DNA from 3 places in the uncultured Vagococcus sp. genome. Region 3 is predicted to be linked to each of the others. Evidence: riboswitches for the same ligand, from Rfam matches in the RefSeq annotation. Region 3 holds a riboswitch; each other region holds the start of a gene.

Region 1 (3,759 bases), on a different contig from region 3:
GATATTGTGACATTCCATGCGCCAGATGAAGGTAAGGTATACATTAAACGTGTCATAGGTTTACCGGGGGATGTAATTGAGTATCATAAAGGTGATATGAGTGTTAATGGCCAGAAACTGACTGAGGATTATATTTTAGAAGCGTCAGCTGAAGAGTACCATGTGACGGTACCAGAAGATCACTATTTTGTTTTAGGTGATAATCGTAATGATTCAACCGACAGCAGGATTATTGGCTGTGTTCCTAAGTCTAGTATTATTGGCATTGCTCATGCGATTGAATTGTGATGTAACCATTTAAAAAGATGATGGGGAAGATAGCCCAATGTATAAAATGGAGTAGAAAAATCACTTGTTCTTAAGTAAATACTGCTAAATCAATGAGGCAACAAATTGTTTCATATCCATTTTAAGGTTAAAGCAACATTTTGAAGCTGTAAAAAAAATACACACAAGGCCATACTAATGTCAGAGGAGGCGAAAAAATGAATATAGCAGAACAACTTAAATTAGCGCGGAATCAAAAAGGGCTTACCCAACAAGACGTGTCAGAAGTTTTGCACGTTACAAGAGCAACTATCTCAAGTTGGGAAGTAGGCAGAACCTATCCTAGTTTAGATTTGTTAGTTGATTTAAGTAATCTGTATGATTTGTCCCTCGATACATTATTAAAGGAGGACATTAGTATGGTGGAAAAAGTCAGCAAGGATGTCAAACAAAAGAGGGTTTATCAGCGAATTTTTCTAGGAGCAGTTGCAGTAATCGCGTTATTTTTAATGGTTAACATTGTGTGGCTAATGAGTAACACAATGAATTATCAATACGTAGAGGATAATTGGGACTCAGATAAAAAATTCTATTATCTGGAGAAAGAAGGAATAAAGTATACAGCTAGTAAAATGAATACTAGGTTTTTATTCAGAAATAGTTATTTAAAAAAGGAGCCAATTTGGGTGATGTCATGGCTTACAAACCCCAAGGATAAAAATGGATATGGGTTGAATATGACTGTGGATAACGATAATGATATTTCCATGTTAGTGGAGATTGGGGAGAAACGGACGGGTGGCATTATTTATGTCGATTCAAATATGAAATACATTAATCATGAGAATACTACCGACCTTCTGGACGAGCTTGCCCGTCCAGAAGAATTAGTAAAAGTAAAAAAATTTTTAGTGGAAAATAAAACAGAATTAGAAAAGTTGTACCGTTCTACAAAAAAACAGTATGATTTGGTTAATAATTAATACAGGGTTAGCGTGTTTTTGTAAGGAATCATGATATATGATTGACGATGAAGATCGATAAAAAATCAGACAAATAGCCATAAGCATTAAACTAATTTCAACAATTCAAATCCGTTGACATAACAGGTAAACCTTGTTATGCTGTGAAAGTAATCAGAAGATTACACAACTAAATAGAACTTACCATCACAAAGGGGTGCCTGAAAAGGCTGAGATTAAGCGCAAGCTTGGACCCTTCGAACCTGATTGAGTTGATACTTACGTAGGGATTGTGATGGAGTGGAATCTAACTATTCTGCTCCTCCTTTGATGTATGGCTTTTGTTCTATACAAAAAAAGGAGGAGTTTTTTTGACGTCAAAACGGTTATTAGTTTGGATTGAAGGAGCGGTTGTCGCAGCATTGGCAATTGTCTTATCGCTGATTCCCACGGGGATTGGTACTAGTTTTTCAGTCTCTCTAGGGATGGTACCCTTGACGATTTACGCCATGCGTCGTGGCACGTTACCAGGGATATACGCAGGTCTGATTTGGGGGTTACTCCATTTTTTGACAGGGCAAGTTTATTTCTTAAGTGTGATTCAGGTGTTAATTGAGTATTTATTGGCTTTTACATTTGCTGGGTTTGCCGGTCTTTATCATGGCAAGATCGCTCAATCGGTAAAAGAGGGCAACCAAACTAATTTGATGGGCTATATTGTGGCAGCAACCTTTGTTGGCAGTTTTGCTCGCTATTTCTGGCACTTTGTTGCTGGGGTAGTATTCTGGGGTGCCTATGCTTTTGGTGGGATGAGTCCGTTTGTTTTCTCATTAGTGATGAATGGTGCCAGCGGTTTAGCAACGGCTGTGGTAACAGCCGTTGTCGCAGCGGGAATTGCCAGTAAGTTCCCACAGTTGTACTTGGCTGATGAAAAAATTTCAACAGTTAATCAAGAAAAATAATCGCAAAAAGACCTTTCCCCTTATTTTGGGGGAAAGGTCTTTTTGCTACTCAGAAAATTGTGAATCATGGAGTTTGCGATAGAAGCCATCGTCTTTTTTCAGCAAGTCATCATGACTGCCAATTTCGACAATTTGGCCATTATCCATAACGAGAATCGTATCGGCCTCGCGAATAGTTGATAAACGGTGAGCAATAACGAAACTGGTTTTACCGGTCATCATTTTTAAGAAGGCCGCTTGAATAGTCTGTTCTGTCAACGTATCAACGGAGCTAGTGGCTTCGTCGAGAATCAACATCGGCGGTTCGGAAATCATCGTTCGAGCAATGGTCAACAGCTGGCGTTGTCCTTCTGAAATTTTAATTCCAGCACTGCCAATGACTGTGTCATAGCCTTGGGGTAACTTTTTGATGAAGGAATGAATATTAGCTGACTTCGTGGCGGCGATGATCTCACCCTCTTTGGCGTCAGGTCGTCCAAAGGTCAGGTTATCACGAATGGACCCATCAAAGAGCCAAGTGTCTTGTAAGACCATCCCAAAGGCTTGACGCAACGAATCACGAGTGTAAGCCGTGATAGAGTGACCATCAATTTCGATAGATCCTTCATTGATGTCGTAGAAACGCATTAGTAAGTTAACCAAGGTTGATTTCCCAGCACCAGTTTTTCCGACAATGGCCACGGTTTCCCCTGGTTTGACATCCAGATTGAGTCCATGAATCAGGGGTTTATCTGGGACATAAGAGAAGGCTACATTTTTAAAACTGATAGCTCCTTCAGCTTGATTCAAGACAATGGCGTCAGGCTGATCGGCCGCTTCAGGGGTCTCGTCAATGATGTTAAAAGTTCGTTCTAAACCTGCCAAGGCTGTTTGAATTTGAGTGGTAATCCCTGATAGTTCGATAAATGGTTTTGAAAATTGACTGGAATAAATCGTAAAGCTGGAAATCATTCCCACGCTGAGATTTCCCGTTCCTTTTAAGGCAATCAAGCCACCAACCAAGCCAATAAAGACATACGCCAAGTGGTCAATGAAACGGCTTAGAGGGTTGGTCAAGGAAGAGGCAAATTGGGCTTTTTGACCCACAATTAACAGGCGATCATTCAAGACTTCAAAGGTCTCTTGAGATGGTTGTTCATGTTGAAAGGCTTTGACTATTTTTTGATTGCCAATTACTTCATTAACGAATCCAGAAATCTCACCGACAATCCGTTGCTGTTCGGAGAAACGCTTTTGACTGGTGTGAGCAACGACCCAGGTAACCAAGAAAATTAACGGCGTTGCAACTAAAACCACGACGGTCAAAATAGGGCTGAGAAACAACATCGACAACAAAGAGATGACGACAATCGTCATACCGGAAAAGAGTGTGTTGAAAATAGCCACACAGGCTTCCGAAACAAAGTCCAAATCATTGGTAAACCGGCTGATGATATTCCCGTGAGCCGTTTGGTCATAATAATTAATCGGTAATGTATTTAAGTGATTAAAGGTGTCTTTCCGCAGTTCAGCAACGGCTTTATAAGACATGCGATTGCCTAATAACTGGACCAGCCATTGTGAGACTG
Region 2 (3,759 bases), on a different contig from region 3:
TATTATAAGTTAACTTACAATAAAACGCAATACAAACTTCCAATTTAATTGAAAGTTTGTTGTTTTGGATTAGTCGTTTATGTAATAGTAACTGATTCGCCTTAACCTGATTAATCGAGGTGAAGGTTCCAAATTTCTGTACCGCCACTTCATCCAAGTTAAGGTAAACCGTTACCTTCTAGCTTTTACTAGTCTTTTCTAGTCAAATAATGTTTATAAATTCACAGCTAATTCATTCTTTCATTGTGCTTCATCATTGGTACGATTCAGGAGCTGCTCCCACCGCCCAGTTCCTGAATCCTTCGACGAATAGCCTCACTCTTCGTAATGGCAGAGATAACTGCCACACCATCAACTCCAGTAGCTCTTACCGCCCCTACATTGGCCACAGTGATGCCGCCGATTGCTACCTTTGGCAACTCCGGCGATCTTCTGACTGCCTCATTTAATAATGACAAACCAACAACTGGTTGAGCATCTACTTTGGATTGCGTATTAAAAACCGGTCCAATCCCCACATAGTCAAGCAACGGTAGTTCCAACGCCTCTTCAAACTGTTTCAACGTATTGATTGATAAGCCAACATCAATCCCATATGGTTTAACTGCCTTAAGCGTTTCACGGATTCCTTTATCCGACTGACCGACATGAACCCCGTCGGCTTTTATTTTGATCGCTAAAGCCACATCATCATTCACGATAAAAGGGATATTCCCTCGCCGACACAAGGCTTGACACTCTTTTGCCAGCCCTTCAATCGCCTCACCCTTCTTTAATGATCCCGGCCCCTTCTCTCTCAGTTGAAAACAGGTAATCCCCCCTTTAATCGCTTCTGCTAAAAGGCCAACTAAATCACCTCCAGCCACATCTTGAGTTCCTCCAATTAAATAAAGTTTGAGTGCCTCGTGCCAATTAATAGGTGGTTTCATTTCCTCGCTCCTTTCGACCATAAGCCCAATGATTAGTTGGCCCCTCTCCGTGACCAATCTTCAACTCTTCTTTAATCGCAGCGTCAATAAACGCTTTACCTGTCCGAACTGCTTTCAAAACGCTCTGCCCTTTGGCTAACTCTGCGGTGATGCAAGCCGAATAAGTGCAGCCTGTACCGTGAGTATGTTGGGTCTCATAACGAGGCCCCCCTAACCAATGACCGATTCCATCATTCGTTAAAAGATAGTCTTTAGCCTCCCTTTGATTAAGGGCATGTCCACCCTTTATTAAAACATTGCGACTACCCATCTGTTGAATCTCATAAGCAGCAGCTACCATCTCTGCTTCTGAGGCAATGGCATGGCCCACTATTTCTTCAGCCTCAGGTAAATTAGGGGTTATTAAGGTTGCCAAAGGCACTAAAGTTTCTTTCATCCCCTTCATGGCTTCATCGGCCATTAAGGAAGCGCCACCTTTGGCAATCATAACAGGATCCACCACTAGAGGAATATCTGGATAAGCAGTCAAAAATGAGGCTACAATCTTCATGTATGACTGATCGACTAGCATCCCTGTTTTAATTGCGCCTATCTCAAAATCAGAAAACACTGCCTCTAATTGTTCTTGAACCCCTTGGACTGGAGTTGGATAAATGCCGCTCACTCCCTTAGTATTTTGAACCGTAATTGCAACAATCACTGATGTCCCAAAGACTTCTCGCTCTTGAAAGGTTTTAATATCCGCTTGAATGCCGGCACCACCACCACTATCAGAACCTGCTATCGTACATGCTTGGGCTATTTTCATGATCCCATCTCCTCTCTGATTTTTAGCAAAAACTGGTCACTTTCATTTAATAAAAACAATTGATTGATAAACTCTACTTTAAAACTACTAGGGAGATTAGTTGCCATTGCCGCCTTTTCCCCTGCTATTCCGTAGATAGCGTGAGCTGCCACCGTGCTTTCAAAAACATTTGGATAACTACCGATAAAAGCGCCGCAAACCCCACTTAAAAGGCAACCCATCCCCGTTACCCGGGTCATTAAGAGATGACCATTGTCGACACTTGCCAGTCTTGTGCCATCGCTAATCCAATCTCTTTCACCACTAATTGCCACAACACAGTCATTTGCTAAGGCGACTTCTCGCGCCATCCTAGCTAAGGAGTATTGTCCCGCCCCACTATCAACCCCTCGAGCTTGCCAAGGGACATTAGCTAATTGGGCAAGTTCTCCTCCATTGCCTCTAATGAGACTTATCTTGAGTTCGCTCAATAAAGTCTTAACTATCTCTTGCCGATAAGGACTGGCGCCAACACCAACTGGATCCAAGACAATCGGCACATCATTTTCATTGGCTCCTCGCCCTGCGACTAGCATCGATTCAAAAATCGGTGTTGTAATCGTGCCAATATTTAAAACTAAACAACTTGCTTGAGAAGCAATCAACCCGACTTCTTCTTTGGCATAAGCCATTATCGGTGACGCACCAATTGCCAGCAGACCATTTGCAACATGATTAGCCACAACTTGATTCGTCATATTATGAATCAAAGGGCTCACTGCTCTTATTTTATTTAACTGCTCAAAACTTTTCATCAATCTCTTCCTTTAAGGATTATTTTGATTCATTCGCCTCGAAACGTGAATCGAGCAAAAAAACCACCTTCTCAAAATCAGAAAGTGGGTGTATTTACACATATTTAGGGTAAGACCCTATCAAACAACTATTTCGTCTATCTAAACGAAAAACCTGCTAGCCACATTTCCTCCGCTGGTATTAACCAGATCAGGTCTAAGGGTCAGGATATTTCCTATCTCAGCACAGTAACAGACAAATCACGTCCTCACAATCGCCCCCCTAGTGGTCGAACTATTCAATTAACCATACGATAGCATGACAACTGAAAGAAGGCAAGTAAAATAAGCAAGATGGCTCAATGATCTTCATATGATTCTTCTTCAATCTCAGGCCACCAACTAAAAAATAGTCGATACAAAATATACCACCCAGATAGCCATGAATAAGCAACCAAAGAATAGAGACTTTGCGTCTCCACCATAAGACCATCGCAATAATCGCAAATAAAATACTTCTTTTTGGCATAAAACGCCTCCATCCATTATCATCCCTTAATTGTGCGACACCCTTCCATCAAAATCTAGTGAATTCAACTCATTCCCCCAGTAACCAACTAGTCTCCTAGTTTGCCAAGGAATAGATTAATGCCCCAAACATTGTGATTTTTCCAGACTACAACTGAACCTCTCCCTAGTCCAGCAATCAACCGCCAACTCACTATGAGTTTCCTTAATGAGACGTTTACAGGCAACACAAAAAAGACCTAGAAGCAGGTCTAAGAGTTTTCGCCTTGCAACAACCAATTAACACATCAGCCTACAAAGTAGCTCTTAAACGCCCTACTTGTATCCCTATAGATGTTTTAATTGGCCACCGCAACGACAGCTGTATTTACGAGTGTTAATCCGTCGCTTGCGTAAAATCAAGTTATGGCATTTGAGACACTCATATTGTTGATAATTTTCTGGTTTTTGTTCCTCTAATGGTTTGACAAAGCGACTACCGCCAGTCTTTTTCAATAGATTCTTAAAATCGGCATCCCGATGTTGAAAGCCACGACCTTCCAGATGAAGATGATAATGACATAATTCATGTTTAATAACATTAATCAATTCTTCCATACCGTAACGTTCGTAGACTTTTGGATTAAAATCTAAATTATGAGAGTTCAGATGATAACGTCCACCCGTTGTCCGCAAGCGACCATTTAAGAAAGCGCGATGCTTAAATTCCCGATCAAATTCG
Region 3 (3,759 bases):
CAACAGGGGTAGAGTGTATGGGGGTCGGCAGTTTATTAACTAAAGGCAGTACTCAAGACATTGCTAAGAATGCCCTAGCTTTGAGACAAGCTGTGATTGACTTTCGTCAGGCCAATTACTAATGGAGCTATAGACATTAGCTTAAGCATCAGCTATTTAATCGGAGCTGATTAGTGGTGTCCGATTTAACAAAAGCATAGAGAAAGTGATCTTGCTGATTTGTGGGGAATCAGCAAGATTTGTGGCAGTTACCAAAGAAGTCCTGGAAGGTAAGCCCAAACTTTTGATTAAAAGCTCATCTGAAGGGGATCGTTGGGAATGGCGATTGACAAGGGGGAACAGAAATGACTGATGAACGTTCGCGGAAATTAATGAAAATACTAGTTGAGAGACAACGCTATGAATTGGCTGAATTGGAAAATCAAACAGGACTAACTAGACGTCAACTGGAATACACACTGGAAAAAATCAATGCCATTCTTTTGGAGACCTATCAACAAACCATTGTGTTAGAAAATAATCGCATTACGGTGTCATTGGAAATGAAAGAGCAGTTATTGGCTGTTTTGGTGGATGATTCCTATGCTGATGAGTATGTTATGAATGGGGTTGAACGTGGAAATTATCTGTTTTTGCTCTTATTTTATTTTGTTGATGATTATTTCTCAATCAATCACTTTATGACGGAATTCGGTGTCGGTAAAACCACGATATTAACAGATTTAAAGAATCTTAATGCCCTGTTAGAGAAAGAAGATATCGCCATCGTTTATTCGCGAAAAGAGGGGTATCAGTTAGTTGGTAATGAGTTCGACATTCGGTATCATCTGATGAAAATGCTTATTTGGGATTCCACCGAGCACAATACCATGTTTATCTATGATTATTTTATCGAAAAAAATCAGTTGCCGAATGTCGATCAACTAAAAGAGGCAATCGCGCCTCATTTAGTTGAGTACCAGATTTCCTTTGTAGAAAATCGCTTAAAAGAGTTTATTTACACTTTGATATTTTTAGAAAAGCGACTGGGATTAAAGGTAAAGGCAGGATCAGAAAAATTTCGTTTACCTGCAGTTGTTGCCATGAAAGAATACCAGTTTGCTACACGAATACTGGCCTTAACTGATAATCATGATGATTTTTCAGCCCTCTATTTAGGGGCTTGGATTTTGGGGTTATCGGTAGGCAATCCCGATTCAACGACTAAAGACTATGAGATTATTATGGAACTGGTTAAACGAATCATCATGCGTTTTGAGGCCTTGTCGGGGATTCGCTTTAATCATCAGGAAATGGTGATTAACCAGCTATACTCACATCTACGCCCGGCCTATTATCGTTTGTATTTTAAATTACCAATTGTTAATCCCCTCCACGGCAAGATAAAAAAAGAATACAGTGAGCTTTTTAATATTGTGGAAGAAGCCCTAAAACCTATCGCCTCTTTATTTGAGCACGCCATACCTGAAGAAGAGGTTGCCTTTTTGACCATGCATTTCGCTTCCTTGAGTGCTAGCTTAAAAGAAGCTAAGCAACCGCAAAAAGTTGCTTTAATTGTCTGTCCAAATGGGATTGGTAGTTCTTCAATTGTCTACACAGAATTAAAAACCCTTTTTCCAGAACTATCCTTTATTGGCCCTATGGAAACCAATGGGATTGAACATTTAGCTGACTCGTACGATTTAATCTTTTCAACAGTGCCGAATATTCGCTTGTTTTACACTAAAAAACCTGTTTACGTGGTCAGTCCAATTATGAATACGGCAGAAAAGTACCGTTTGATTAGTGATGTTTATTCTCAATTAGGTAATTTAGGCTTTCAATTACCTAGTGTCAAATCAATTTTGGAAGTGGTGGAAAAGCATGCCACTATTTTAAATGTTGGAGCTTTGGAAAAAGAACTCTATGACAGTTTGATTCCTAAAAATGAAAACACTGAATCAGAGGTGACTGAACCAGCGTTATATGAGATTACCAATCCAGACTTGATTCAATTGAGAGTGACAGCCCGAGATTGGGAAGAAGTGATTCGTGTAGCAGGGGCTCCTCTTTTAAAACAAGGGTATATCACTCGTGGGTACATCGACACAATAGTTGCCAATACTAAGCTGGAAGGGCCATATATGGTGATTGCCAAACAGATTGCCTTGCCTCATGCTCGCCCAGTAGATGGGGTGGAGAAATTGGGAATTAGCATTACCAGTCTCAGTTATCCTATTGAATTCGGAAGTAAAGAGAATGACCCAGTTAAGTATATCTTTTGTCTAGCGGCCACAGCCAATAATCGACATTTAAATGCCATGGCAGAATTGGTTGAATTACTGGATGATCAAGCTTTTTTTGAGTTATTGGATACTAGTCGAGAGCCTCATGAGGTTTACCAGTATTTAATGAGCAAATCACAGAGCGAATAGACGGAAAGCAAGGTGTTGTGGTATACTCAAAATAATTGCTAGGGGTGTCTTTCAAAAAGACTGAGATGTTGATGAAATCAACGGACCCTCTGAACCTGAGAGTTAGGACTCGCGAAGGGAAAGCTTAGAAAAAACTATCTGACGAGGGCTCGTTCTGATTGTTTATTTGGCTATTTCAGGCTACTTCCTAATGATTAGGAGGTGGTCTTTTTGGTGTGAGAATTGGATAGCTCTCTGGCAATAAAATAGATGAGTGAGGTGGACTAGATGTTTTCAGAAGAATTACGGGAAGAGGCTGCTGCATTATGGCAAGCTAGTTTTGACCATGACTTTATCCAGGAGTTAGTTGCTGGAACCTTAGATGAGCAAGGGTTCCGCTATTATTTACTACAAGATTGTTATTATTTAATTCACTTTTCAGAAGCTCATGGATTATTGGCTGCTAAAACGGCTGACGAAGAGATCAGGGCTAGTCAATTGGCCTTACAAAAAGGCATGGAGGAAGGGGAAATTGCTGTTCGCGAGCGCTATTTTAAGTGGCTGGGAATTACTAAGGAAGAGTACCAAAAGACGGTTGTGGCACCAAGTGCTTATGAGTACGTCAATCATCTTTATCGACAATTAGCAACTGGAACAGTGGGGACTTCACTGGCGGCCCTTTTGCCTTGTTATTGGCTGTATCTTGAAATAGGCCAGCGATTTAGTCAAGTAGCATCTCCTAATCCGTTGTATCAGGACTGGATCAACACCTATGATAGCCCAGAGTTTGCAGAGAGTACAAGGCAGCAAATTTCTTTGCTGAATCAACTGTCAGAACTGGCGGATGAGGATGAGCGTCTGGCGATGAAGGAAGCGTTCTTAATCAGTAGTCAGTACGAACTGGCTTTCTGGGAAATGTCCTACACAAGGGAGACCTGGCAGTTTGAGGCTCTTAACTAATGGTAGCTTTCAAGGCTAAGAAAATCGCGTATACAGCTAGTTTAGCGGCATTGGCTTTTGTTGGAGGCAGTTTATTTCATGTTTCTATTGGAGTTGTTAGAGTAGCACCGATGCAGCATCTGATTAATTTACTGACTGGTGTCGCTTTGGGACCCTGGTACGGTGTGAGTCAAGCTTTTATTGCCTCAGTTTTACGAAACATCAGCGGCACGGGGACACTGTTGGCATTTCCCGGCAGTATGATTGGGGCATTCTTAATCGGAATTGTTTATCGGCGAACAAGTAAGTTAATGATGGCTGGACTAGTTGAAATTATTGGAACAGGACTCATAGGCGGGTGTGTCTCATATTTATTGGCTAGATATGTTTTGGGCATTGGATTGCCTTTAGGTTTAGTATTAGGTAG

What was found. Region 3 has a riboswitch for thiamine pyrophosphate ahead of tenA (thiaminase II). Riboswitches for the same ligand answer to the same signal wherever they lie in the genome.
Region 1: another riboswitch for thiamine pyrophosphate. It lies ahead of thiT (energy-coupled thiamine transporter ThiT); the one in region 3 lies ahead of tenA (thiaminase II).
Region 2: another riboswitch for thiamine pyrophosphate. It lies ahead of thiM (hydroxyethylthiazole kinase); the one in region 3 lies ahead of tenA (thiaminase II).

The regions. Positions count from the first base shown of each region.
Region 1 is NZ_CAUQJB010000042.1:30,149-33,907, reverse strand. Features, by position in the region: gene lepB (signal peptidase I) at 1-288, shown strand, start outside; gene RWN13_RS21425 (helix-turn-helix transcriptional regulator) at 486-1,250, shown strand; TPP riboswitch at 1,433-1,536, shown strand; gene thiT (energy-coupled thiamine transporter ThiT) at 1,601-2,191, shown strand; gene RWN13_RS21415 (ABC transporter ATP-binding protein) at 2,237-3,759, opposite strand, start outside.
Region 2 is NZ_CAUQJB010000002.1:92,079-95,837, forward strand. Features, by position in the region: gene thiE (thiamine phosphate synthase) at 267-929, opposite strand; gene thiD (bifunctional hydroxymethylpyrimidine kinase/phosphomethylpyrimidine kinase) at 913-1,737, opposite strand; gene thiM (hydroxyethylthiazole kinase) at 1,734-2,531, opposite strand; TPP riboswitch at 2,681-2,805, opposite strand; gene RWN13_RS02345 (hypothetical protein) at 2,806-3,039, opposite strand; gene RWN13_RS02350 (SprT family protein) at 3,366-3,759, opposite strand, start outside.
Region 3 is NZ_CAUQJB010000005.1:174,048-177,806, reverse strand. Features, by position in the region: gene RWN13_RS07045 (ketohydroxyglutarate aldolase) at 1-122, shown strand, start outside; gene RWN13_RS07040 (BglG family transcription antiterminator) at 345-2,414, shown strand; TPP riboswitch at 2,445-2,552, shown strand; gene tenA (thiaminase II) at 2,682-3,353, shown strand; gene thiW (energy coupling factor transporter S component ThiW) at 3,353-3,759, shown strand, end outside.